Regions from separate parts of the Corynebacterium ammoniagenes DSM 20306 genome, predicted to be linked through region 2. Evidence: riboswitches for the same ligand, from Rfam matches in the RefSeq annotation. Region 2 holds a riboswitch; each other region holds the start of a gene.
The links. A riboswitch is a leader RNA that binds a small molecule or an ion and turns the genes downstream of it on or off. The one in region 2 is predicted to bind thiamine pyrophosphate.

Region 1 (3,211 bases), 870 kb from region 2:
AGCGCGGTGGTCAACCCAGATTCGCCAATGACATAGGCGGTGCGCTCAGTCGATTGCTGCGAGAGAAACTTCGCCGTAGCCAGCGCCGAGGTCCAGATTTTATCGGCCGGGATATCTAGTCCCTGCGAGCGCAGGCGCGCTGCAAGATCCCGCGGGGTAGCCATGGAGTTATTGGTTAAGACCATGAATTTTATGTCGTTGTCATTTAACGTCTGCAGGAATTTATCTGCGCCCGGAATCATCTCACCTTCTTTGATGAGCACCCCGTCCATGTCAGAAAGATAAGAAATCATTGGTGTGCCTCCACAAATTTGGCTACATCGTCCAGCGTTTTAAGCGCTAGAGCATCGGATTCTTCGAACTTCACGCCCAACTGATCTTCGGCACGCACTGCAAACTCAATCATGTTTAACGAGGTCAGCCCCAGATCGTCCAAGCTGCGCTCGGGGTTTAAATCATCGAGTTCTGCCCCGGTAATCTCTGAAATCAGCCGCAAGTAGTCGGGAGCACCAGATGTAGATGCGGCCGGGCTTTCTTGGCCTTGCAGGTGGGCACGTAGTTGAGCACTGAGGTCATTGGACATGCCCTTAAGTTTAGCTTCTACAATAGATATCCATATGTATAAACGAAAAAGGGTCGCGGCAGCCTACCGCGGACAAGGCCGCACACACCGCGCCACCCAGCGCTTGGTGCATCAGCGCTTACATGATCACGAAACCGCGCCGGGCCTGGGGAATTTAGATGCCAAAGGCGAGGTCGATAATGACGGCGTAGACATCGCCTGGTATGAGGTGGGCAACCCCAATGCCGATGTCACGGTTGTCTTTATCCACGGCTATTGCCTGTCCTCGGAAGGTTGGTGTGACCAGGTAGAGCACCTGCGCGGGCGGTCTGATGTTCGCAGTTTGCTTGTCGATGTCCGCGGCCACGGCCTATCCTCCCGTGTTCCCGCGAGTAACTGCACCATTGATGCCGCGGCAGATGATGTGCTCGCGGTGATTTTAGAGCGCTTGCCGAAAGATAACGGGCGCATCGTGGTCGTCGGGCATTCTTTAGGCGGGATGATTGCGCTAAATCTTATCCGCCGCGCCCCGCAGGATATCTTCGAGCGCATCTCCGGCGCACTGCTAATTTCCACATCCATGCGGCGCTTTTCCGATAAAGGCGTCACCCGCCTGTTGCAATCCAGGGTGGCCAAGGCGTTTTATTCCGCCATCGGTCGCGTGCCGGATAAATTTAACCGCCTGCGCTTTGGCATTGCCCAAGTAGTCGCCCCGACGCTTGCTGCTTTGGTCGCAGGTTTCCCGCAAATGGAACGCCTGCAATTTCACACGGCGATGTTATTGGATACGCCGCTGGCCAGCTTCGTCGGCTATTTTGACGATCTGACCGAGCATGCAGAATTTGATGCCGAAGGGCGATTAAAAACCTTACATGGCCAGGTCATTATCGGCTCGATGGATATTGTCACCCCGATGAGCCAAGCAGAACTGATCTGTGAAAAATGGGGTCAGGGGGAACTTAAAGTGATTGATGGTTCCGGCCACATGGTCATTTTGGAAGAGCCGGAGCAAATCTCTCAAGCTATTGATGAAGTAATTTCTGCTGCTTAAAAGATAAAACCTTAAGGTGTTGTTGACAAAACTTCCTTCCCGCGCTTGACTGGTTTTGATTACCTCAACGGGTGCCCACCGCAGTGGGCTGAGATGAGCGCTATAGCGGCGCCGGACCGTTTGAACCTGTCTGGTTAAGACCGTCGAAGGAAGCGAGGACATTGGTGCCACACCATGCCCAACTTGATCTGCGTTGTTATGTTGTCACCGGTAACGGCTCAATTGATGAGATTGTGGACACTGCCCAGCAGGCTGCTGCGGGCGGCGCGGGAGTAATCCAAGTTCGTTCCAAACCCATTGAAGCAGGCCAGCTACTACAGCTCGCCGAGCAGGTAGCTTTGGCCGTTGCTGACACAAATCCCGCAACAAAAGTGCTTATCGATGACCGCGTGGACATCGCCGCGATCTTGATGCGCCGCGGGCTGCCCGTCCACGGCGTGCACGTGGGCCAAAGCGATATCCCCGTCACAGCAGTGCGTGAGCTTTTAGGCCCCGATGCGATTATCGGTCTAACCACCGGAACCGCCGAGCTCATCCACCAAGCCAACGAGTATGCGGGCATCATCGATTACGTCGGCGCCGGGCCCTTTCGCCCCACGCCCACCAAAGACTCTGGTCGGAGACCCATCGACTTAGAAGGCTATCCGCACCTAGTGGAGCTTTCGAAGCTACCGATTGTCGCCATCGGCGATGTCCAACCTGGAGACGTTGCAGAACTTGCTGCCACCGGTATCGCTGGCGTGGCGATGGTCCGCGCCTTTCGCGACGCCCCCTCCGCCACCGAGCTTGCCCAGAAAGTCATCGCTGACTTTTCCGCCGGCCAGAACAGGGCAGGTGCATAAACATGGCCACGAGTACAACAGGGCACGCCATAGTCATCGGCGGCGGCATCATCGGCCTGGCCACCTGCTTTGAATTCCAAGACGCAGGCTTTGAGGTCACCCTCATCGATCCGGACCCTATCTCCGGTGCCACCCACCATGCCGGGGGCATGCTGGCGCCCACCGCGGAGGTGCAATACCAGCAGCAAGCGCTGGTCCCACTCATGAAAGAATCCGCCAGGCTGTATCCGGATCTCATTCAACGCGTCACACAACACACGGACCTGCCCACCGGCTACCGCACCGACGGCACCGTACTCATTGGCGCAGACCGCGCAGATGCGCAGCACTTAAGCGAGCTCATCGACTACATCAAAGCCGAAGACCTCGACATTGAGACACTGACCACCCGCCAGGCCCGTCAGTTGGAACCAGCTCTTTCACCGCGGATTGCGAAAGCCGCGGCCATCGACGGCGACCACCAGCTTGACCCGCGCCTTTTCGCCCGCGCGCTCTTCGATGCCGTCCTTGCCAGGGGAGCACAGCACGTGCGCGAGACCGTCTCTACTATCACGCAGTCGACCACGCATCAGAGCGTGACTTTGAGCTCCGGTGCGCGTATCGAGGTTGATTCTTCTGACGTCACGGTCCTCGCCGCCGGTTTGGGCGCGGCGAAGATTACCGGGTGGTTTGACGGCGAGCACCCACTGCAACTGCGCCCAGTCTATGGCGATGTCCTGCGCGTTCGCGTGCCCGAGTCTTTGCAGCCACTGACCA
Region 2 (3,211 bases):
TCCCAGTCGTAGAAGTGGAAGTTTTGGCGCAGTTCATCGGCAATGCCGTCGGGCAGGGTGGCAAAGACCGCATTAGATTCGGTGGCTTGGGTAAATTTCAAGCCCGGTAGGTTGGCTTCTTCGAGTTTGCTGCGCAGGCGCTTGGCCATCGCGTTGGAATGACGAGCGTTGTTAAGCCACACGTCGCCTTCATATAGGGCGATGATTTGTGCGGAGATAAAGCGCATTTTGGAAGCTAATTGCATCGATAGTTTGCGCACAAACGGCAACGCCTCCGCGCCACCGACTAGCGCATCGGGGTTTAAAACCACTACGGCTTCCGCACCCAGTGCGCCATTTTTGGTGCCGCCCAGGCTGAGGACATCTACGCCGGCCTCGGTGGTAAAAGCAGACAGCGGCAGCCCGAGTGTTGCGGCCGCATTTGAAAGACGCGCGCCATCCATGTGCAGGGCCATGCCGCGAGCGTGCACATGATCCGCTAGCGCCCGAATTTCCTCTGGGGTGTAGCAGGTACCCATCTCTGTGGTCTGGGTAATGGAAACCACCAGCGGTTGCGCGCGGTGCTCATTGCCAAATCCCCATGCCTCGCGGTTGACTAATTCCGGGGTGAGCTTGCCGTCCTTGGTTGGCACGGGCAATAACTTGATTGAGCCCATGCGTTCGGGTGCGCCGCCTTCATCGACATTGATGTGCGCAGTCGCAGCACAAATCACCGCGCCCCAGCGCGGCAACAATGCCTGCAAGCCCACAACGTTTGCGCCAGTTCCGTTAAAAACCGGATACGCGGTGGCGGTGGAGCCAAAATGCTTCACGATGACATCGTCAAGCAATGCCGTGTACTCATCCGCCCCATATGCCGCCTGGTGCCCGCCATTAGCTGTCGTCAACGCCGCCAGTACCTCCGGGGCAATGCCCGAATAATTATCGGAGGCAAAGCTATGCGCGACGGGATCGTGCAGGGGTTTCACAAAATCTCCTTCAGGAATGCCGGGCTCTGCTAAAAACGGTACACCACCGCCCAGTGGTGGCGTCGCGAAGTGTCTAGAGAATCATGTACAGCAAAGCTGGTCACAGCGAGAACTTGTGGGGGTCCATGCGGTCATCTGGGAATTGGTCGAGTGTGAAAGGGGTGAGCATGAACCTGCTAATCCACGGAAGAGGGAACTCCCATACGTAATCCCAGTCATCTTCTCCTTGTTCTGCTTCCTCCCGCGTTAAGTAGGCCTTCATTGGGATAAAGTCACTGAACTCTGCGGCCAGCGGATCGTTTTGGTCCATGGAGATCTGGCCTGGAATGAATACGGAAGTTGGTGGAGAGTCGGGATCTACGGTGAATGCGAGAGGCACCTCGGCCGAGATGAGAGGTGTTCCTTTTGCTCGGGCCTTATCTGCCAGGCTACGGACCTCATCTTCTGTCCACACTGATCCACAAACAACTGTCCACGTACGCGGATCGTTTGGGCTATCGTCCCAGGTCACAGTTCTGCCTCGGTAGATAATAAACATGCTGTTCATCGGCACTCCTTATGCAGGTCGGGGTTACAGGATCGAATCATGTACTGAACAATTTTCAGAGACGAGGCGTGAGAATGCTTGTGCATAGTCCTTTGCAAAGCTATGCGCGACGGGATCGTGCATGGGTTTCATCATCTCTCCTTGAAACAGCGCTACAGTTTCTGCGCGCCGGGTTGTGAAGCACACGGTACACCGAGTGGGGGAGAGGCCGTTGCCCAGCGAGGTTGAGGTCAGTTAGTGTGGTGAGTACAGACACGGGGTGCCGTAGAAAGCGGCTGAGATTACACCCGTTGAACCTGATCTAGCTAGGACTGGCGAAGGGATTGTCCGGGATGACACTGGTCGTGCGATCACGAGGGACAATCTGGCTTCGCTCTTGAAGAAAGTTGAACGTGATGAGCCTTTCCCCCAATGCTGCGTTGCTGGATAAGCTGCGCGCGCACCATCCGCTGGTGCAGTGCATTACAAACTCCGTCGTTCCTAATTTCACCGCTAATGTTTTATTGGCCATTGGTGCGGCACCAGCCATGACGGATATCGTTGGTGAATCGGGCTCTTTTGCCCGGGTAGCCAGTGGGCTTTTGGTCAATCTGGGCACGCCGACGCCCGAGCAGCGCGAGGCGATGGAAGAAGCGGTGATTGCCGCTAATGATGCCGCCACGCCCTGGGTTTTGGATCCGGTGGCCATTGGCTTTTTGCCGATTCGCACGAGGTTGGCACAACAGCTGGCACCACAAAATCCCTTTGCGGTTCGCGGCAATGCTTCAGAGATCTTGGCGCTAGCCGGGGAAGGAGCAGGCGGCAAGGGCGTGGAGTCGGTTGATTCCACCGATGCTGCCGCGCCCGCGGCCATCGCTTTGGCTCAGCGTTTGCGCACCGTCGTTGCGGTGTCTGGTCCCGAGGACCTCATTACTGATGGTCAGCGGATCATTCGCGTGGGCAATGGTGATGAGTTGTTGACCAAGGTCACCGGCGGTGGGTGCGCATTGGGTGCGTTGATTGCGGCTTTTGCCGCAGTGCGCGGTGACTACGCCCCGGTAGAGGCAGTTACGGCAGCGCATTGCGTCTATGACATCGCCGCCGAAAAGGCCGCCGCGCAGGCTGCCGGCCCAGGTTCCTTCGCAGTTTCGCTTATCGATGCCCTATCCACCCTCACCGCTGCCGATATCACCACTGCGGAAAAAATCCGCGAAGAAAAGGTGCAGGCATGAACGAATTGCACGATTACGGGATTTACTTCATCACGGACCGCGAGTTATGCGGGGAGCGTGGGGTGAAAGAAACGGTGCGCGCTGCTGTCGATGGCGGGGTGCGCACAGTGCAGTTGCGCGATAAGCATTCCAGCTTTGACCAGCAGCTTCAACAGCTCGAAGAGCTTGCAGAAGTAATCGACGGTCGGGCAGCGTTGGTGATCAATGACCGCGTCGATGTCGCCGTTGAAGCTTATCGACGCGGGATTGCCATCGACGGTGTGCACGTCGGACAAGGTGACGCCGCAGTGGTACAAGCCCGCGAAGAACTAGGTCCTGATGCCATCGTGGGGCTGACGGCTAATACCGAAGAACACTTGCAGGCCGTGGCCGCATTACCGGAAGGCACCGTGGATTATCTCGGCGTTGGTGTTATCCGGCCAACGTCTACCAAACCAGACCACCCGCCGGCCTTGGGCATTGACGGTTTTCGCCACCTAAATTCC
Region 3 (3,211 bases), 600 kb from region 2:
GTAGTCGATGCTGCGGCGGCCTTCCCGATCGGAGAGCTCGGCCACGACCTTTTTGAGACGTGGAATCTCTGCTGCCGGTGGCAAACCGCCATCATCGGCTTGCGGCATGAAAGGATAACCGCGACGGGAGCTGGCAAAGTACGTTGGCTCTTTACCAGTGGCGATATAGCGCAGGCCGCCCGCGGCGTTGGAATCTTCCACGAATTGGCCGCCGCGTTCTTCGGTGGTCAAAATCAAAATATCGAAAAAGCCCATGCCTAGACCGCGCGACAGTACCTTTTCATTGTCCTTGATGGAGGAAACGTCCTGCTCAATAGGATTATTCGCGCGAATCCAATTAAGATCTGGGTGATCTTCTAAGGTCTGTGCAATCCACTTTTCCTGCTCAGCAAGACCCTGCTTTTGCCAGCCGGTAACAGCAATGGTGGCGGAGGCTTGGACGCTTTCGCCATTGTTTAATGCAATGACATCAAAGTCACCGTGGTCTTCAATCGACACTGCTCGTGCCTTGTGGCTGTGCACGCGCACCCACTCAGGGATGTCCTGCAGGACCGAGTTATAAAACCAGACGAGGTAATAGCCATAGAGCGCGCGCAGGGGATAAGACTCGGGCCGGATCTGCTCTAATTCTTCGGTGCTAAAGCGTTCCCAGAGGGCATCGTCAAGCGGATGCTTGTCGACGTATGCCCGCTTTTCCGCGGATACTTCTTCATTATGACCTAAGTGCAGGCGTACCCATTCATAAATCGTGGGACCTTCCACGACCGGCGCATCAACCGTGGAGCCCGGCTCGGAAAAGAGCGTCATGCCATGGGCGAAGGTATTCATGCACAGTGCTTTGGTTTGGGAAGTATTCCAAATGCGGCCGCTGCCGTGTTGAGCCTCATCGATTAAATGAAGGTGGAACTCCTGAGGAGGATTTTCCACGGCGTTGAGGTGGGCGACGAGGCGCTCCAGTGTTGAGACACCGCGCGGGCCGAGTCCGATTATCGCAATCGAAGGCGAAGTAGTTGGCATAGTATATTTCATCCCTAAAATTCTTAGACCATGAAGTCTGTTGATTTCTATTCAAGACTATACCAACCTGTCTATTAAAAGTAGTAAGAGTGGTTCAGGGTGTGAATGGTCCTTGAATCTAATTGCCTCGGAAGCGAGCTGTACTTACTGCGCGAATGATCAGTTAGCGCGTATTTGTAGATTCTTCGATAGGGAGAATAAAAATCAGCATCTGCAGAAAATTTGAATTTAATTGCTTAAAATTCAAGCTTCAGTTCATCGGCTGATTGGGTAGCTAAGGTGCTAGTTTGCCCTGAGCTTCAGGGCTCGAAGGGCGCCGTCGTACCTGAGGAAGCTATTGCCGTGGATGTTGGTCGGTGGTAGAAAAGGAATGTCCATGCGGGTGCTCCTTTGAGGAGCTGAGATCGGGCTAATGGAGTCCGAGACCGTTGAACCTGATCCGGTTAATACCGGCGTAGGAAAGTAGGAGACTTCAATGTCTGATCCAAAAATCAGTGGCACAGGTGTGTCTAAATCACTTAACGGTGCACACAGCTCAGGAAAAACCGAGCAGCATTCTTCCCACCACATCGGATGGATAAGTGACACTCACCATGGAATTCGTGTTCCAGTAACGGAAATCCACCAAAGTGATTCACCTGATGGAACCCCCAATGAGCCCTTGCAGGTCTATCGGACAATGGGACCAGGCAGTGTGCCAGAGGAAGGTTTGGAACCGTGGCGGGCGAAGTGGATTGCCGCACGCGGAGACACAGAAACCTACCAATCGCGTGGCGTGCGTCTGGAAGATGACGGTCCCACTGCCGTGCGACGCGGGGCGTCATCCCAGCAGTGGAAGGGCCGCACCCCAGTGCCAATTCGGGCGCGTGCCGGACGCACCGTGACGCAGATGCATTATGCACGGCAGGGAATCATCACACCTGAGATGCGTTACGTTGCCCTGCGTGAGAACTGCGATGTGGAGATGGTTCGACGCGAAGTCGCGCAAGGAACCGCCATAATTCCTGCGAATATCAATCATCCGGAGTCAGAGCCGATGATCATTGGGAAAAACTTCCTGGTGAAAGTCAATGCCAACATCGGAAACTCTGCGGTGACCAGTTCAATCGACGAGGAAGTCTCGAAGTTGGAGTGGGCAGCAAAGTGGGGCGCGGACACCTTGATGGACCTTTCCACCGGCAATGACATTCACACCACTCGTGAGTGGATTATGCGAAACGCGCCGATTCCAATCGGTACTGTGCCCATCTACCAGGCGCTGGAGAAAGTCAACGGCGACGCTAATGCTCTCACGTGGGAGATTTATCGGGATACAGTCATTGAGCAGTGTGAACAAGGCGTTGACTACATGACGGTACATGCCGGGGTGCTGCTGCGGTACGTGCCGTTGACGGCAGATAGAGTCACCGGGATTGTCTCTCGCGGCGGATCGATTATGGCCGGGTGGTGCTTGGCTCATCATCAAGAGAACTTTCTTTACACACATTTCGATGAGCTGTGTGAGATTTTCGCCGCCTATGACGTTGCTTTTTCGCTTGGCGATGGCCTCCGCCCCGGTTCAATCGCTGATGCTAATGATGCAGCACAATTCGCCGAACTAGACACCCTAGCTGAGCTGACCGAACGGGCTTGGGAATATGACGTGCAGGTCATGGTTGAAGGACCTGGCCACATCCCATTTCATAAGGTTCGTGAAAATGTCGAACGCCAACAAGAACTGTGCAAGGGTGCACCGTTTTATACCCTGGGACCATTGGTAACTGATATTGCTCCGGGCTATGACCACATCACCTCCGCCATTGGTGCGACGGAAATCGCCCGCTATGGCACAGCGATGCTGTGCTACGTCACGCCGAAAGAACACCTCGGCCTTCCCAACCGGGATGATGTTAAAACTGGTGTCATTACGTATAAGATTGCTGCACACGCGGCAGATATTGCGAAGAATCATCCCGGCGCAACCGCGCGCGATGATGCGCTGTCGAAGGCGAGGTTTGAGTTCCGCTGGAATGACCAGTTTGCTCTGGGCCTAGATCCCGTCACCGCGCAGGAATTTCACGATGAAACCTTGCCGGCAGAGCCCGCCAAGACGGCGCATTTCTGCTCAATGTGCGGGCCGAAGTTCTGCTCGATGAGAATATCGCAAGATATCCGCGATACCTATGGAAGCGCTGAAGCTCAGGCCGCCATCGCG

Region 1: another riboswitch for thiamine pyrophosphate. It lies ahead of CAMM_RS04525 (thiamine phosphate synthase); the one in region 2 lies ahead of thiM (hydroxyethylthiazole kinase).
Region 3: another riboswitch for thiamine pyrophosphate. It lies ahead of thiC (phosphomethylpyrimidine synthase ThiC); the one in region 2 lies ahead of thiM (hydroxyethylthiazole kinase).

What each region holds. Positions count from the first base shown of each region.
Region 1 is NZ_CP009244.1:979,802-983,012, forward strand. Features, by position in the region: gene CAMM_RS04510 (HAD-IIA family hydrolase) at 1-293, opposite strand, end outside; gene CAMM_RS04515 (acyl carrier protein) at 290-583, opposite strand; gene CAMM_RS04520 (alpha/beta fold hydrolase) at 618-1,613, shown strand; TPP riboswitch at 1,671-1,783, shown strand; gene CAMM_RS04525 (thiamine phosphate synthase) at 1,778-2,455, shown strand; gene thiO (glycine oxidase ThiO) at 2,458-3,211, shown strand, end outside.
Region 2 is NZ_CP009244.1:108,686-111,896, forward strand. Features, by position in the region: gene CAMM_RS00555 (threonine aldolase family protein) at 1-968, opposite strand, end outside; gene CAMM_RS13035 (hypothetical protein) at 1,069-1,278, opposite strand; TPP riboswitch at 1,761-1,856, shown strand; gene thiM (hydroxyethylthiazole kinase) at 1,911-2,726, shown strand; gene thiE (thiamine phosphate synthase) at 2,723-3,211, shown strand, end outside.
Region 3 is NZ_CP009244.1:709,586-712,796, forward strand. Features, by position in the region: gene CAMM_RS03420 (FAD/NAD(P)-binding protein) at 1-1,017, opposite strand, end outside; TPP riboswitch at 1,386-1,496, shown strand; gene thiC (phosphomethylpyrimidine synthase ThiC) at 1,493-3,211, shown strand, end outside.